Regions from separate parts of the Virgibacillus kimchii genome, predicted to be linked through region 1. Evidence: riboswitches for the same ligand, from Rfam matches in the RefSeq annotation. Region 1 holds a riboswitch; each other region holds the start of a gene.

The links. Region 1 has a riboswitch for S-adenosylmethionine ahead of ACZ42C_RS16810 (OsmC family protein). Riboswitches for the same ligand answer to the same signal wherever they lie in the genome.
Region 2: linked by a shared signal. The riboswitch ahead of ACZ42C_RS12730 (cyclase family protein) and the one ahead of ACZ42C_RS16810 (OsmC family protein) in region 1 are both predicted to bind S-adenosylmethionine.
Region 3: linked by a shared signal. The riboswitch ahead of metA (homoserine O-acetyltransferase MetA) and the one ahead of ACZ42C_RS16810 (OsmC family protein) in region 1 are both predicted to bind S-adenosylmethionine.

Annotation. Positions count from the first base shown of each region.
Region 1 covers NZ_AP043951.1:3,478,228-3,482,459, reverse strand. Annotated here, with positions in the region: gene ACZ42C_RS16815 (sodium:solute symporter family protein) at 1-1,594, opposite strand, end outside; gene ACZ42C_RS16810 (OsmC family protein) at 1,627-2,094, opposite strand; SAM riboswitch class I at 2,226-2,339, opposite strand; gene ACZ42C_RS16805 (MarR family winged helix-turn-helix transcriptional regulator) at 2,609-3,046, shown strand; gene ACZ42C_RS16800 (ring-cleaving dioxygenase) at 3,040-3,981, shown strand; gene ACZ42C_RS16795 (flavin reductase family protein) at 3,992-4,232, shown strand, end outside.
Region 2 covers NZ_AP043951.1:2,651,323-2,655,554, forward strand. Annotated here, with positions in the region: partial or broken gene ACZ42C_RS12725 (DUF3231 family protein) at 41-551, opposite strand; SAM riboswitch class I at 1,416-1,517, shown strand; gene ACZ42C_RS12730 (cyclase family protein) at 1,677-2,429, shown strand; partial or broken gene ACZ42C_RS12735 (5-methyltetrahydropteroyltriglutamate--homocysteine S-methyltransferase) at 2,485-2,865, shown strand; gene ACZ42C_RS12740 (IS4 family transposase) at 3,021-4,232, shown strand, end outside.
Region 3 covers NZ_AP043951.1:2,710,739-2,714,970, forward strand. Annotated here, with positions in the region: gene ACZ42C_RS13030 (aminoglycoside 6-adenylyltransferase) at 1-691, shown strand, start outside; gene metA (homoserine O-acetyltransferase MetA) at 792-1,700, opposite strand; SAM riboswitch class I at 1,775-1,877, opposite strand; gene ACZ42C_RS13040 (hypothetical protein) at 2,184-2,639, shown strand; gene ACZ42C_RS13045 (hypothetical protein) at 2,745-3,053, shown strand; gene ACZ42C_RS13050 (CoxG family protein) at 3,313-3,771, shown strand; gene ACZ42C_RS13055 (hypothetical protein) at 3,778-3,945, opposite strand; gene ACZ42C_RS13060 (phosphoribosylaminoimidazolesuccinocarboxamide synthase) at 4,170-4,232, opposite strand, start outside.

The sequences.
Region 1 (4,232 bases):
GTGGAACCTGCATATTCTTCGGTTTAATATAAATAATCCCTGTAATAAATAAAGAGAGAACAGCTGCAAAACCAAACAGCCCCAGCAAACCAACTTCATGCAGGACTTCAAAGAATACAACTGGCACTGCCACCAGCATCACACTGGCCAGGGCAGATGTCATTCCCTTCATAGATTTCGTATCAAATTGTAACATCCATTTTCCATAAGAAGTCACTAAAGTCACGATAAGAATCGTGGCAATATTGGTGGACATACCAATCCAAACCGGATGTATATCCAGGAAAAAGGAGGTTGGATGCCACCCGCCTAAATGGTACCAGATTAATCCTGACGCAAAACCGGTGAGCAGCGAGCTAACTACCGCACTCCTGGTTACCACCGGCCAAAATATCGCTGCAACAACAGGAGCAAAGGTAGCAGAATTTCTGACTGTCCATGCCAGCACATTCCACCAGGCGGATTGCTCTGTCCGGAGCAATCCAAATACGATCATCAACCCGGTTAAAAGAAGCAGCGACCATTTTGTATACTTGATCAATTGCTGGTTGCTTGCGCTTGGAAATACTGCACTACCAACATCTTTACCAAGACTTGTCGCCCCGGAAAATTGACACGGCCCGCCCCAGCCGAGTGCACAGGCCCAAACACCTAAGAAAAACAGACCAACCAGCGGTGCAGGCAATACTTCCATCAAATACTGCGGCAACGCGATTAATCCTAAATTTCCATCCGGAACAACAATAGCTGCAGCTAAACCGAATAATACACCGCAGATAATAAAAGGTATTCCCATGAAAACAGCACCGATCATTCCTTTTTTACCCTCTTCAGGTGTTTTACAGGATAAGGCCATCTGGAAAGCTGCCTGAGCCAAAATGACATTCACCAAAAATGTTCCAAACCAAGCGACAATCACTTGAAGGCCGGCACCGCCAAGCTGAAACATTTCCGGCCGATCGATCGCTAATTGCTGTAAACCTGCAATGCCGGGGTTGATAAAAAAGGCGATCATACCAACTATAAACATGAGCAAAAACATGATCGTATTCATGGATTGCGTAAAGGCAACCGACCACATCCCCCCTGCCTGCAGATAAATGAACAATAGTATGGCAGTAAAAGCAACTGAATAACTTAGTGAAATATCCGTAAACACATTCAATGCGGAAGCAAATGCAATTGCAGTGGCAACAGACCACATTGGAAATGCAAATGCTGTAATTGCACCGGATATCGCTTTAGCGCGCCTGCCGAATTTATCCCCGATCAGCCCGGAAACTGTTACCATCATTTTATTACGAAAAGGCTTAATCATAAGAAAAGCAATGATCAGTACCTGTACAGTTTCTGCTACACCATACCAGATGGCAGAAACCCCTGTCAGATAAGATAGTTCAACAATCGATATGTAGGTTGACCCGGAAAACAGTCCGGTAATACAAAAGGCCACCGTCCACCATCTGAAATTCCGTCCCCCAATAAAGAAGTTCTCCCCATTAGATGCCTTCCTTTTCGCCACATTACCGGCAATAATCAGTAAGAATGTATAAATAAGCGCAAAAGAAATCATCCAAACGCCATATGAAGTCATTATTTTCCCCCTCCAATAATACCTGCAGTTATTTAAACCTTTTTCCAATCAAGTTTAATCTCAATACCTGTATCCCGGAACAGATTGTAGGCAGGACACCTTTGTTTAACCAGACTCTTTAGTTTTGCAATGGATTCGGTACTTTCTTCTGTTTCAAAGAAAACCACATTCTTCACTTGATGGTAGTGCGGGCTCACGTCTGCAGTGCCTGCTATTCCACGTCGGTCAAGTATTCCCTCCGTTTCAGCAGAAATGTTATCGAAAGAAAAACCGATCTCTTCAGCTATCATTTCAATGACTATTAATATACATCCATTAAATGATCCCAATATATACTCCATTGGAGTTGGAGCTTTGTTTGTCCCGCCTAATTTTTCCGGTTCATCTACCGTAAAACTAAAATCTCTTATATTATTTTCATTGGCAAATTTTCCAATTCTGTTAGAAGACGCTCGAATGGTCCTGTGATTTTGGTTTTGTCTGCTTTCTGTCTGTTTCATCACTTTCCTCCTTTTTTCCTTTCATAGATTTGTTCATTTAGTTAGCACTTGATTTTATCCGCACGCAAAAACCCCCTTTTATCCAAAAGATAAAAGGGGGTTGGAAATTCGGCTTATAGAAAAACGTGCCCTTCTTATCTTTCAGACGATTGTCTGCTGGAATTAGCACCGTTTCACATGGTTTTACCTGTGAATGGTTGCTGCGGGCTCATCGGACCAGATTCCTCCACCGCTCTTGATAAGAATCTATTAAATTTGTTTACCATATTACATGGGAACCTTTTTAATGTCAACTATGTTTATAACGAAAGTATGAATAAAATGATGGCTTTGCCAAATACTCTAAACCTCTAATTCAGTTGAAAATACAATGACAGTGATAGGCTTCTGTATATTAGGAAAAATTTTTAAACATAAAGAATCGAAGTCATTGACAACTTTACTATAGTAGTTTATCATTGTATTTAATTCAAAATACATTAATTAAGATTAAATATATTTGAGGTGAATATAATTGGAAAAAGAAAATTTATCACTAAAAATATTTGTCGTCCTCATGAAATCCACAAAAACTCTTGAGGAAATCATTAAAAAAGATATTAGCAGCCACGGAATGAAAAGCTCGGATTTTATGGTACTGGAAGCATTGTACCATAAAGGCAGCCAGACTGTACGGGAAATATCAAATGCCGTTCTCATTAACACCGGATCCATTACCTATGTCATTGACAAGCTTGAAAAGAAAGGCTATGTCAAACGCAGACACTGTAAGGATGACCGCCGTGTCGTCTACATCGACATTACAGAGGATGGCACAAAGCTGATGGATGAAATTTTCCCCAAGCACCAACAGGTAATTGAGGAGTTGTTTGCAGACGTTTCCGAAGAAGATAAACAAACGGTGATTGATGTGCTCAAAAAAGTTGGAAAAAGAGGAGATAAATCATCATGAAGAAAACAGCAGGGATCCACCATATTACCGCAATTGTCGGTCACCCACAGGAAAACGTGGATTTTTATGCAGGTGTATTGGGCCTGAGAATGGTAAAAAAAACAGTCAACTTTGATGACCCGGGCACCTATCACTTCTATTTTGGGAATGAAGGCGGGAAACCCGGTACCATTATTACCTTTTTCCCTTGGGCAGATGCTCAGAAAGGAAAAATTGGGGATGGCCAGGTCGGCGTTACCTCCTATGCGGTTCCAGCCGGGTCACTCTCCTTCTGGAAAAAGAGACTGGAAAAATTCGATATTGACTATAATGCACAGGAGCGCTTTGGAGAAACTTATGTCACTTTCACTGACCCGCACGGGCTGAAACTGGAGCTCGTGGAACGGGAACAAGGAGAACAAAACACTTGGACAATTGGTGAAGTCACCCCTGATGTAGCAATCAAAGGTTTTGCAGGCGCCATTTTATATTCCTCCCAACCGGCTAAAACAGCAGCGCTGCTGGAAGATGTGATGGGGCTTGAAAAAGTTGGTGAGGAAGATGAATTCGTTCGTTTTCAAGCCTACGGAGATATCGGAAATATCATTGATGTAAAAATAACTGCAAACGGGCGCGGACAAATGGGTGTTGGCATGGTTCACCATATTGCCTGGCGTGCAGAAGATGATGAAGATCAATTGGGTTGGAAAAAACTTGTACAGCAAAATGGCTATATGGTAACACCGGTAAAAGACAGAAATTATTTTAATGCTATTTATTTCAGAGAGCATGGAGAAATTTTATTTGAAATTGCCACAGATCCTCCCGGGTTTGCTCACGATGAATCTTCCGAAACGATGGGGACTCAACTAAAGCTGCCGGAGCAATACGAACAATACCGCGGTCGCCTTGAAAAAACACTGATCCCTGTAGAAGTTAAGAACCTTGATGAATAGGAAGGATTTTATGATCACGATTGACCCCAAAGTAAAAACAGCAAGAGAGAATTATAAACTGTTAACCGGTACCATTATTCCAAGACCGATTGCATTTGTTACAAGCAGTAATCATAATGGTGTCATTAACGGAGCACCATTCAGCTTTTTTAACGTAGTTTCATCCGACCCTCCAATGATTTCACTGGCGATTCAGCAAAGAGACGGATCTCCTAAAGATACGGCGAGGAACATTATGGGGGAGAAAGAAT
Region 2 (4,232 bases), 830 kb from region 1:
GAAAATAAAAGAGCAGACCCTAAAGTCCGCTCTCGCTGCCTTAACTCTCTTCGGTTTTATGATGATGAAGCGGAGGCGGTATCATCCATCCTTTTTCCTTGTTAAGCTGAAGAAACTTTGTTCCTAATGCAGCCTTTTGCGTATGAAATTGACCAAACATCATTCCTACATCTTCGCGAATGGACTGCCCCATTATTGTACTGCATGCGACCAACCCCGCTGCTATTTCAGCAGATATGGTTGCAGCAATTTCCTGATCCATAAAACGTGCACCATCAGGAATATCTTCCAATTTGGCTTGCGGACGCTCGGGTGGTGTTGGAGGCAAGCCCACACCATTTTCCTGCAGCAGCGTTTTGATTTCATTAACATGCTGCCTGTACTGCTGGATTGTTTCTTGTATCAATCTCTTCAGGTCCTCGTCACCAGCGTGGTTATATAACGTCTGGTGGCCCGCAATAGCTGCCTCTGTTGTCAATAAAGATGACCAGATACTGTATACCACCATAATGCATTGGTTCATCTGTTGGGTTTCCACTTAAAATTCCCATGGTAAACCTCCTAATCAAATTCATATTTTGTGTCACCTTTCTGCTTATCACAGGTTTATACTTCCTCCTTGGCAGGCTTATTATACATAATTATTTCGTGATTAGGATGTCATTGTTCTTTCAGCTGGCGCATCGATAAATCTGAAGTATGGGAGTACCAATCCCAATAAAGATACTGTACAAATAATCGTTCCAAACAAAATGTATAACGGTCTAATTCCCCACAGTTCGCTTAATAGTCTTCCGAGCAACACGCCAACCTTGTACTAAACTTTCTTAAAACCACCATTCATCGTACTTTCCACCGTGATGAAAATAATGAAATTAATTTTATAATATACTTAGAGTAAGGAAACGAGTAGCGTGAACTACCCGGTTCTAGGCAACTACAAACTGCATTAAGTGCAGCTGGCCGTTAAAACATGTTATCTAACTAAAAGAAGTAATCGCTGGCCTGGTGAGGGAGCGGTTACTTCTTTTACAGATAATGAAGTATTACCTTCCTTATCTGCATAAGTGCAACTAAGCACTTCATATGTCGTCATCCTACCCCCCTTCCCTAAGCTATCACGTGGCTTAAGGGACAAGGAACGATGACCAACCGCCACAATACCTATGTAGTTGCTAATTATATTTCACCATGTTATTCGTTTAGTTGGGGGAATAACGTGAATAATTGTTTGAACACAAATCAACTTATATCGGAATTTTAACCGTTATAGAATAATAACCTTATACTTACAGTAGATTGTTACATAATCTCATGAAAAAACTTTTGGAATGTAAGGTTTGGAAAATTTCCGTTGACAATTAATTTTCCAAAGTATATGATAGTATTCAATAACTTAATACTCCGGAGTACAATTCTTATCCAGAGAGGTGGAGGGACTGGCCCTTTGAAGCCTCGGCAACGGACTTTCACGAGTACTGTGCCAATTCCAGTAGCTTTATGCTAGAAGATAAGAAGAGAAGATACCTTAATTTGTGTATTCAACCCTCTTCTTGTCTATGGCAAAAGAAGAGGGTTTTTTATGTTCTTCGCTCTTTCCTGACTGCAGAAGGAAAGGGATGATTTCTTTTACTGAGCTTGCGGCCCTCTTAAAATACATTGATGAGGTGATCTTTATGACAACGGTAAAAACAGAAAACGAATTATGGAAGGCAATTGAATTATTGAAAGAGAAAGAATGGGTTGATCTTACACATACATTCGGGCCGGATTCCCCACATTTCCCGGCTTTTGAAGATGCAGAATTCAATACGCTTTTTACGCATGATGACGGTTTTTTTGCACAGCGGTTTAACTTTCCAGGGCAGTATGGCACACATATTGATGCGCCGATCCATTTTGTTCGTGATCAACGGTTTCTGGAAGAACTGAACTTAAAGGAAGTTGTTCTCCCGCTTGTCGTAATTGACAAATCGAAAGAAGCAGCAGAAAATAATGATTTTATTCTAACGAAGAATGACATTTTGGAATTTGAAAAAGAGCATGGACAAATAGAAGCAGGAACTTTTGTGGCATTACGGACAGATTGGCATAAACGCTGGCCGGACAAAAAAGCATTTGAAAATAATGACAAAGAAGGAAACAGTCACACGCCCGGCTGGGGAATAGATGCATTGAAATTTCTATTTGAGGAAAGGAACATCAATGCGGTTGGACATGAAACCTTTGATACGGATGCAGCTGTTGATTTACGTAAGAATGGATCACTCATCGGTGAATACTATGTCCTGGAACAGGATACATTCCAGGTTGAATTACTGACTAACCTGGATCAGCTTCCAGCAAAAGGCGAGGTAATCTTTAACATTAGCCCAAAACCGGAAAAAGCAACAGGATTTCCGGTGCGTTCTTTTGCTATTTTGCCATAAGCATTTATATTGATAGGATGCTTAAAAAAAATAAGATCAGGGAGAGAAAAATAATATGACAAAAACAATAGTAAAAGCTCCATTCAGAGCAGACCATGTAGGCAGTTTATTAAGACCGGGAAGAATTCACCAGGCTAGAAAGGATTATCAGAAAGGCAGCATTTCTGCGGAAAAACTCCGCGAAATTGAAACAGAAGAAATAAAAAAGATCATAAATAAACAAATTGAAGTCGGACTCGAGGCTGTAACAGATGGGGAAATCCGGCGCAGATTTTGGCACACGGATTTCCTGGAACATTTAAACGGTGTAGAGGGTTACGTACCGGAGCAAGGATTTCAATTTAACGGAGAGGAAACTGAGAGATATGATGTACGTGTGAATGGAAGAATTTCTTTTAACCCGGACCATCCACATGTGAAAGACTTTATCCAATTCCACTAGCGTTGCAGGAAAATAATATTAAAAAATCAAGTAAAATATTTTATTTGAAAGTTGGTAATATTAGATCTTTTCACTTTAAAATCCATTAAAAAAACCTTATAATTAGGGTATGGTAGTCCTGTCCAAATCCCTAACTATAAGGAGAAACCATGGACAATAATACCATAAAAACTGTATTCAAGGAATACATTCATCCATTAGATTCAAAGGTAATACAAAAAATGATTGATCATGCCGAAGTTGACAAATACGTCAAAAAGCTTGATGTACTTACGTTTACGAATGCTTTTATCTATGCCCAGTTAAAAAACTTAGATAGTCTGAAGCGGATAAGTGATACGATTAAACGAAAGAAAACGGTGCAAAGACTTGTTGGTATAGAGAGCATTAGTAAATCACAACTCTCTCGAAAAAATGGAGATATTCCACCCGAGATTTTTCAGGCGATCCTGCATCATTTAATTCAAAAGCTGCACCAAATACTTGGCCCAACAATGACAGACAAATCACTTGGAAAGCTTCATCTGATTGATTCATCGACCATTTCCATGTGTCTCAGCCAATATGAATGGGCAGATTTTCGGGAGACAAAAGCGGGAGTGAAGATGCATACTTCCATCGTCTTTTGTGATGATATCTCTTATCCAAATGATATGATACTTACCCCTGCAAGACCTGCTGATGAAACTCAGTTGGATTCATTAATTGTGCCGGATAAAGGGGTCCTTCATGTCTTCGATCGAGGTTATTTCAACTTTGCTAAGTTTGATTATTATTGTGAAAAAGGTATCCGGTTTGCCACAAGAATTAAATCGAATACTGTTGTAAATGTCATCGAGGAATTGCCGGTAGATGAGGATTCTTCAATCTCCAGGCATGCGATCGTGAAGATTGGAAACATGAAGAATCCGCTGCAGTTAATAGAAACTGTAGACAGCGAAGGGAACCAGATCCGAATTGTGTGTAACGATGCAACCGTCGGTGCACAGGAAATCAGTGATATTTACCGGCATCGCTGGCAAATTGAATTGTTTTTCAAATGGATAAAGCAACATCTGGTTATCAAAAAACTGTATGGAAAGAGTGAAAACGCTGTATACAATCAAATACTAATAGCTATGATTACTTTCTGCCTAACCCTGTTAATGAAAAACAAGTTGGGCTATGAAGGAACTTTAGTCGAAATGTTGCGTTGGACCCGTGATTTCTGGTCACAATCCATGACATTTTTTATTTCCGAATTATTCAGGAAACCAGAACGATCATCCAATGGACGACGAAGGCTGGACCACGAAAAGGTTTTTAATGAAACCTTGGCACAATACGAATCAGAGGAGGTTTTGCACTTAGATGATCTAAGC
Region 3 (4,232 bases), 770 kb from region 1:
ATTCGGAGATTTGCTAATGATGCAGGAGCCGGATAGAAATGATAAAGCCACTGGTAAACCAGTGAACATCGATCGTTCTTACGGTTACTTAATGCTATTCACTGATGGAAACCGAATTGATCTTCACATAGAAACAAAAGAAGTCACGAGGGAAAACTATGTAAATGATAAACTGACCATCCCCCTGCTTGATAAGGATCATATCCTACCGCAAATTCCCGCTCCCACGGATATCGATTATCACATTAAAAAGCCTGTATACGCAGCATTTCATAGCTGCTGCAACGATTTCTGGTGGTGCCTGCAAAACGTGGCCAAAGGATTGTGGCGGGATGAATTGCCATATGCAAAGCAAATGTTTGAATATGAAATCAGGTCAAGACTTGATGAAATGGTATCCTGGTGGATTGGAAATGAGCATGATTTTGATGTTTCATCAGGGAAAATGGGCAAGTATTTTAAACGGTATCTGCCCGAATCACATTGGAAAATGTATGTAAAAACCTACGCCAGCCACAATTACGAGTACTTTTGGAAATCTATTTTTATTACATGTGAGTTATTTAGAACCCTGGCAAAGGATCTCGCTGTTCAGTGGGGCTTTACCTATCCTGAAGAAGATGACAGTAACATGACGAAGTACCTTCAACAAGTCAGGCAATTACCACCTGATGCGGTGACAATCTTTTAACCAGACATTCCATCTATTTGTGCTTCCCGCATTATATAATATAAAAGACCGCTTATGAATCAGATTCATAGGCGGCCTTTTCATTTGGATCTGTTGCGGGTCAGTCCCATTCATAAGGCGTTTCCTGGTATACATAGTAATTCAGCCAATTGGAAAACAACAGATGTGTATGGGATCGCCACGTATTCAGCGGGCGTTTTTTTACATCATCATTGGGAAAATAGTGCTGTGGTACGGCAATGTCCACTCCTTTGGCTGTATCCCGCTGATATTCTTCTGCAAGCGTCTCAGCATCATATTCCAAATGGCCAGTCAACATAATATGTTTTTCATCCTTGGACATAATCATAAATACCCCTGCTTCCTCGGATGCCGACAGCACCGTAAGCTCAGGGTGGTTTTCCACTTCCTCCATCGACACCGAAGTATAGCGGGAATGCGGGGCCCGGTACGCTTCATCAAAGCCCCGGACGAGTTTTACCGTCGGATCGGTAACCTGATGATCAAAAACGCCAAAACATTTTTCCGGGAGGGCATACTTATCAATTCCATAATGATAATATAAAGCAGCCTGTGCTCCCCAGCAAATATGCATCACGGAAGTTACATTTTCTTTCGTCCATTCCATAATTTCCGTAAGCTCTTCCCAATAGTCCACTTCTTCAAATGTTAAATGCTCTATCGGTGCTCCGGTGATAATCATTCCGTCAAATCGCCGGTCTTTTATTTGGTCAAACGTCGAATAAAAAGTATCCAGATGTGACTTACTGGCGTTTTTTGATTCATGTGTAGCCATCCGAAGAAACGTCACATTTACCTGCAATGGCGTATTCCCCAGTACGCGCAGCAGCTGAAGTTCTGTTCTTTCTTTTTCCGGCATCAAATTCAGCAGGAGAATATTCAGTGCACGAATATCCTGGGTTCGTGCGCGTTCCTCATCCATGACAAATATTTTTTCCTGTTTCAGTTTTTCTGTTGCCGGCAATGCTTTCGGTATATTAATTGGCAATGTTGCTCTCTCCTTTATCATTGGTCATAAAAACAAAAAACCCCTTTTTGCTTTGATTGCCAAAAGGGAAGCCCGTTTTATCATTCAAAGCAAATGCTTTGTTGGTATTAGCACCTTACTGGACGTAGGTTGCTGTGACATCATTGAGCCAAGTCTCTCAGTCACTCTTAATAACTATTCAATTAGTAACAGTATATATGAAATCTCGCGAAATGGGAAGGGTAAATAAATTGTAATTATTTCTGAATAAAGATATAATTAAATCATCTTCATCATCTCTCTTCTTAAAATTACTTCCAGAAAAACTTCGATTTTTTTCTTTTCTTTTAAAAAACTCGCATTCGTTCGCCTTTTAGTGAATGTGTCAGCGTATCCATGAAAGTTTCAGCTAGCTCGAATCCACTTCTTAGATAAATACTTTCTTCACTTGCAACAATGCATCAGGATTATCGTGTTAAAATTAAATAATCAAGGAGTGATATTATGGCATCCATCATACAAGCAATCGCCTGTCCCCATTGCAACTGCTCTGCGACGGAGGATTTTTACTATAAAATGGGCGAGAAATTCATATGGTGTTTTCGATGTGGCTATTACTATGAAAAGATCCAGGATTATTACGACTCTGATAAAAATAAAATATATTATAAGGAAAATGAATACCAAGGGTATGGCATTTTTCGATTAGAAAAAGAAGATGAAGAATCACAGCAAATTATATTTCATGAGCCATTGAATGAAAAGGAAATCCATAGCTTTACACTGCAGATGCAGGAAGAAGGCGTGCTTCTGGAAAACAGCTATTTTGTTTTATTCGAAAACGGCGAATTTCAGTTTCTCGCCGGCAATCCGCCGGAAGATTTTTATTTGTCATTTGAAGATTATAAACAAAAACAGGAAGAAAACGGTAAAAATATTGTAACCATACTTCCTCTCTAAACGAGGAGAGAGATGATGAAGAAAGCAACTTGAATTTATCTTTTCAATCTGCGGTCAATCAATTATAATAATAGAAAAGGCGGTGAGCTCATGGAGGAACCAACGATGTTAAAACAAATTCTTGGTGCGTTAAAAGATCATTCAGAAAAGATGGATAAACAGTTCGAGCATTTGAATAACAGAATTGATGGTCTGGAATTAAGGATAGATAACCTGGAGTCAAGAATGGACAAACTGGAATCCAGAATGGATAATATGGAATTAAGAATGGAAACAGGCTTTGACCAACTTGGAAAAAAATTTGACGGCATGCGCGTGGAATTAACAGAAACCCGGGAAACGACAGACTTCGTATTAAGTAAAACCGCCCAACACGAGAAGAAACTCCATCAGTTTGAAAACCAGCACTATTAAGCCCCAGTATAATCAGGAACAGACCAAAACAATGCGGATATTTAGGCCTGTTCTTTTTTTATCATATACAGGAGAAACCTGAAGACATGTTGATGTTGAAGCTTTCTCTATATACCATGAAAAGATCGGAAAGCCACTTCCATAGGAATGGAGTCATAATTGGACATTGAAAAAATATAATAAGAAGCAGACAAGTTTCAGCTGGTGAAAAGACAGGGAATGAATAAAAATATACATGATGAAAAGGAGGAAAATCGTTATGCCAAGCGGAACATATCATGAAGAACTCCAATTACCTATTATGAGAGTATGGGATTTCGTTAGCGATATGAATAATTGGGCTCCTTTGGTTCCCGGTTATATTGACCATGAAATTATCAATGATAGAGAGTCCTATTGGGAATTTATGGGGGATATCGGAATTTTAAAACGGAAAATTAAGTTGCAGGTTACCATTACCAAATGGGAAAAACCCTCCAAAGTCACCTTTAATTTAGAAGGCAAAAATGAAAAATTTACAGGAAGCGGCTATTTTGAGGGGATTGCTTTGGACGAAGATAAAACACAAATGACCGGAAACCTGGATATTACAGCAACCGGCATGAAATCTCCAGTTATTAACCCTGTTCTGACGACATTTGTTCCAAAAACAGCTGAAGATCTAACCCAGGCGGTTGCCGAAAAAATCAGGGAAACAGAAAAAGAAAACATGGGATAACATACGCTATCCCATGTTTTTTTTACGCTCCCTGTCTAAACCCAAATAACCTCTTTTGAAACCCATGTTTTTTCCTTTTTTTGATTTCATATAAAGCTTATGCTCTTCCGCTCTTCTTCTCATGTTTCTCATATTGTCTTCAGCTATACTTCTGTAAATATCTTGATTCATCATATATCTAACCTTCCTTGTTTTAGTTTCTATGTATAGTTTACCCTGATTACTGTTTTTTCACTTCGGCACGAAGGTTGATTTTTCATACAAAAAATCCCCTGCTTTATCAGTAGGGGATTTTCCGTCTGAAGGCGGAGAAGGCGAAACAAGGATTTCATTCTTTCTGAAACAAAAAAGGGTAAAGAGATAATCCCCTTTGCCCTGTTTTTGTCAATTACCTTTCTTTATGGAGTGATTAATTTCTGTAATTCCAATGGCTCTATGTATTTCCCGTCCTTATAAGCCCT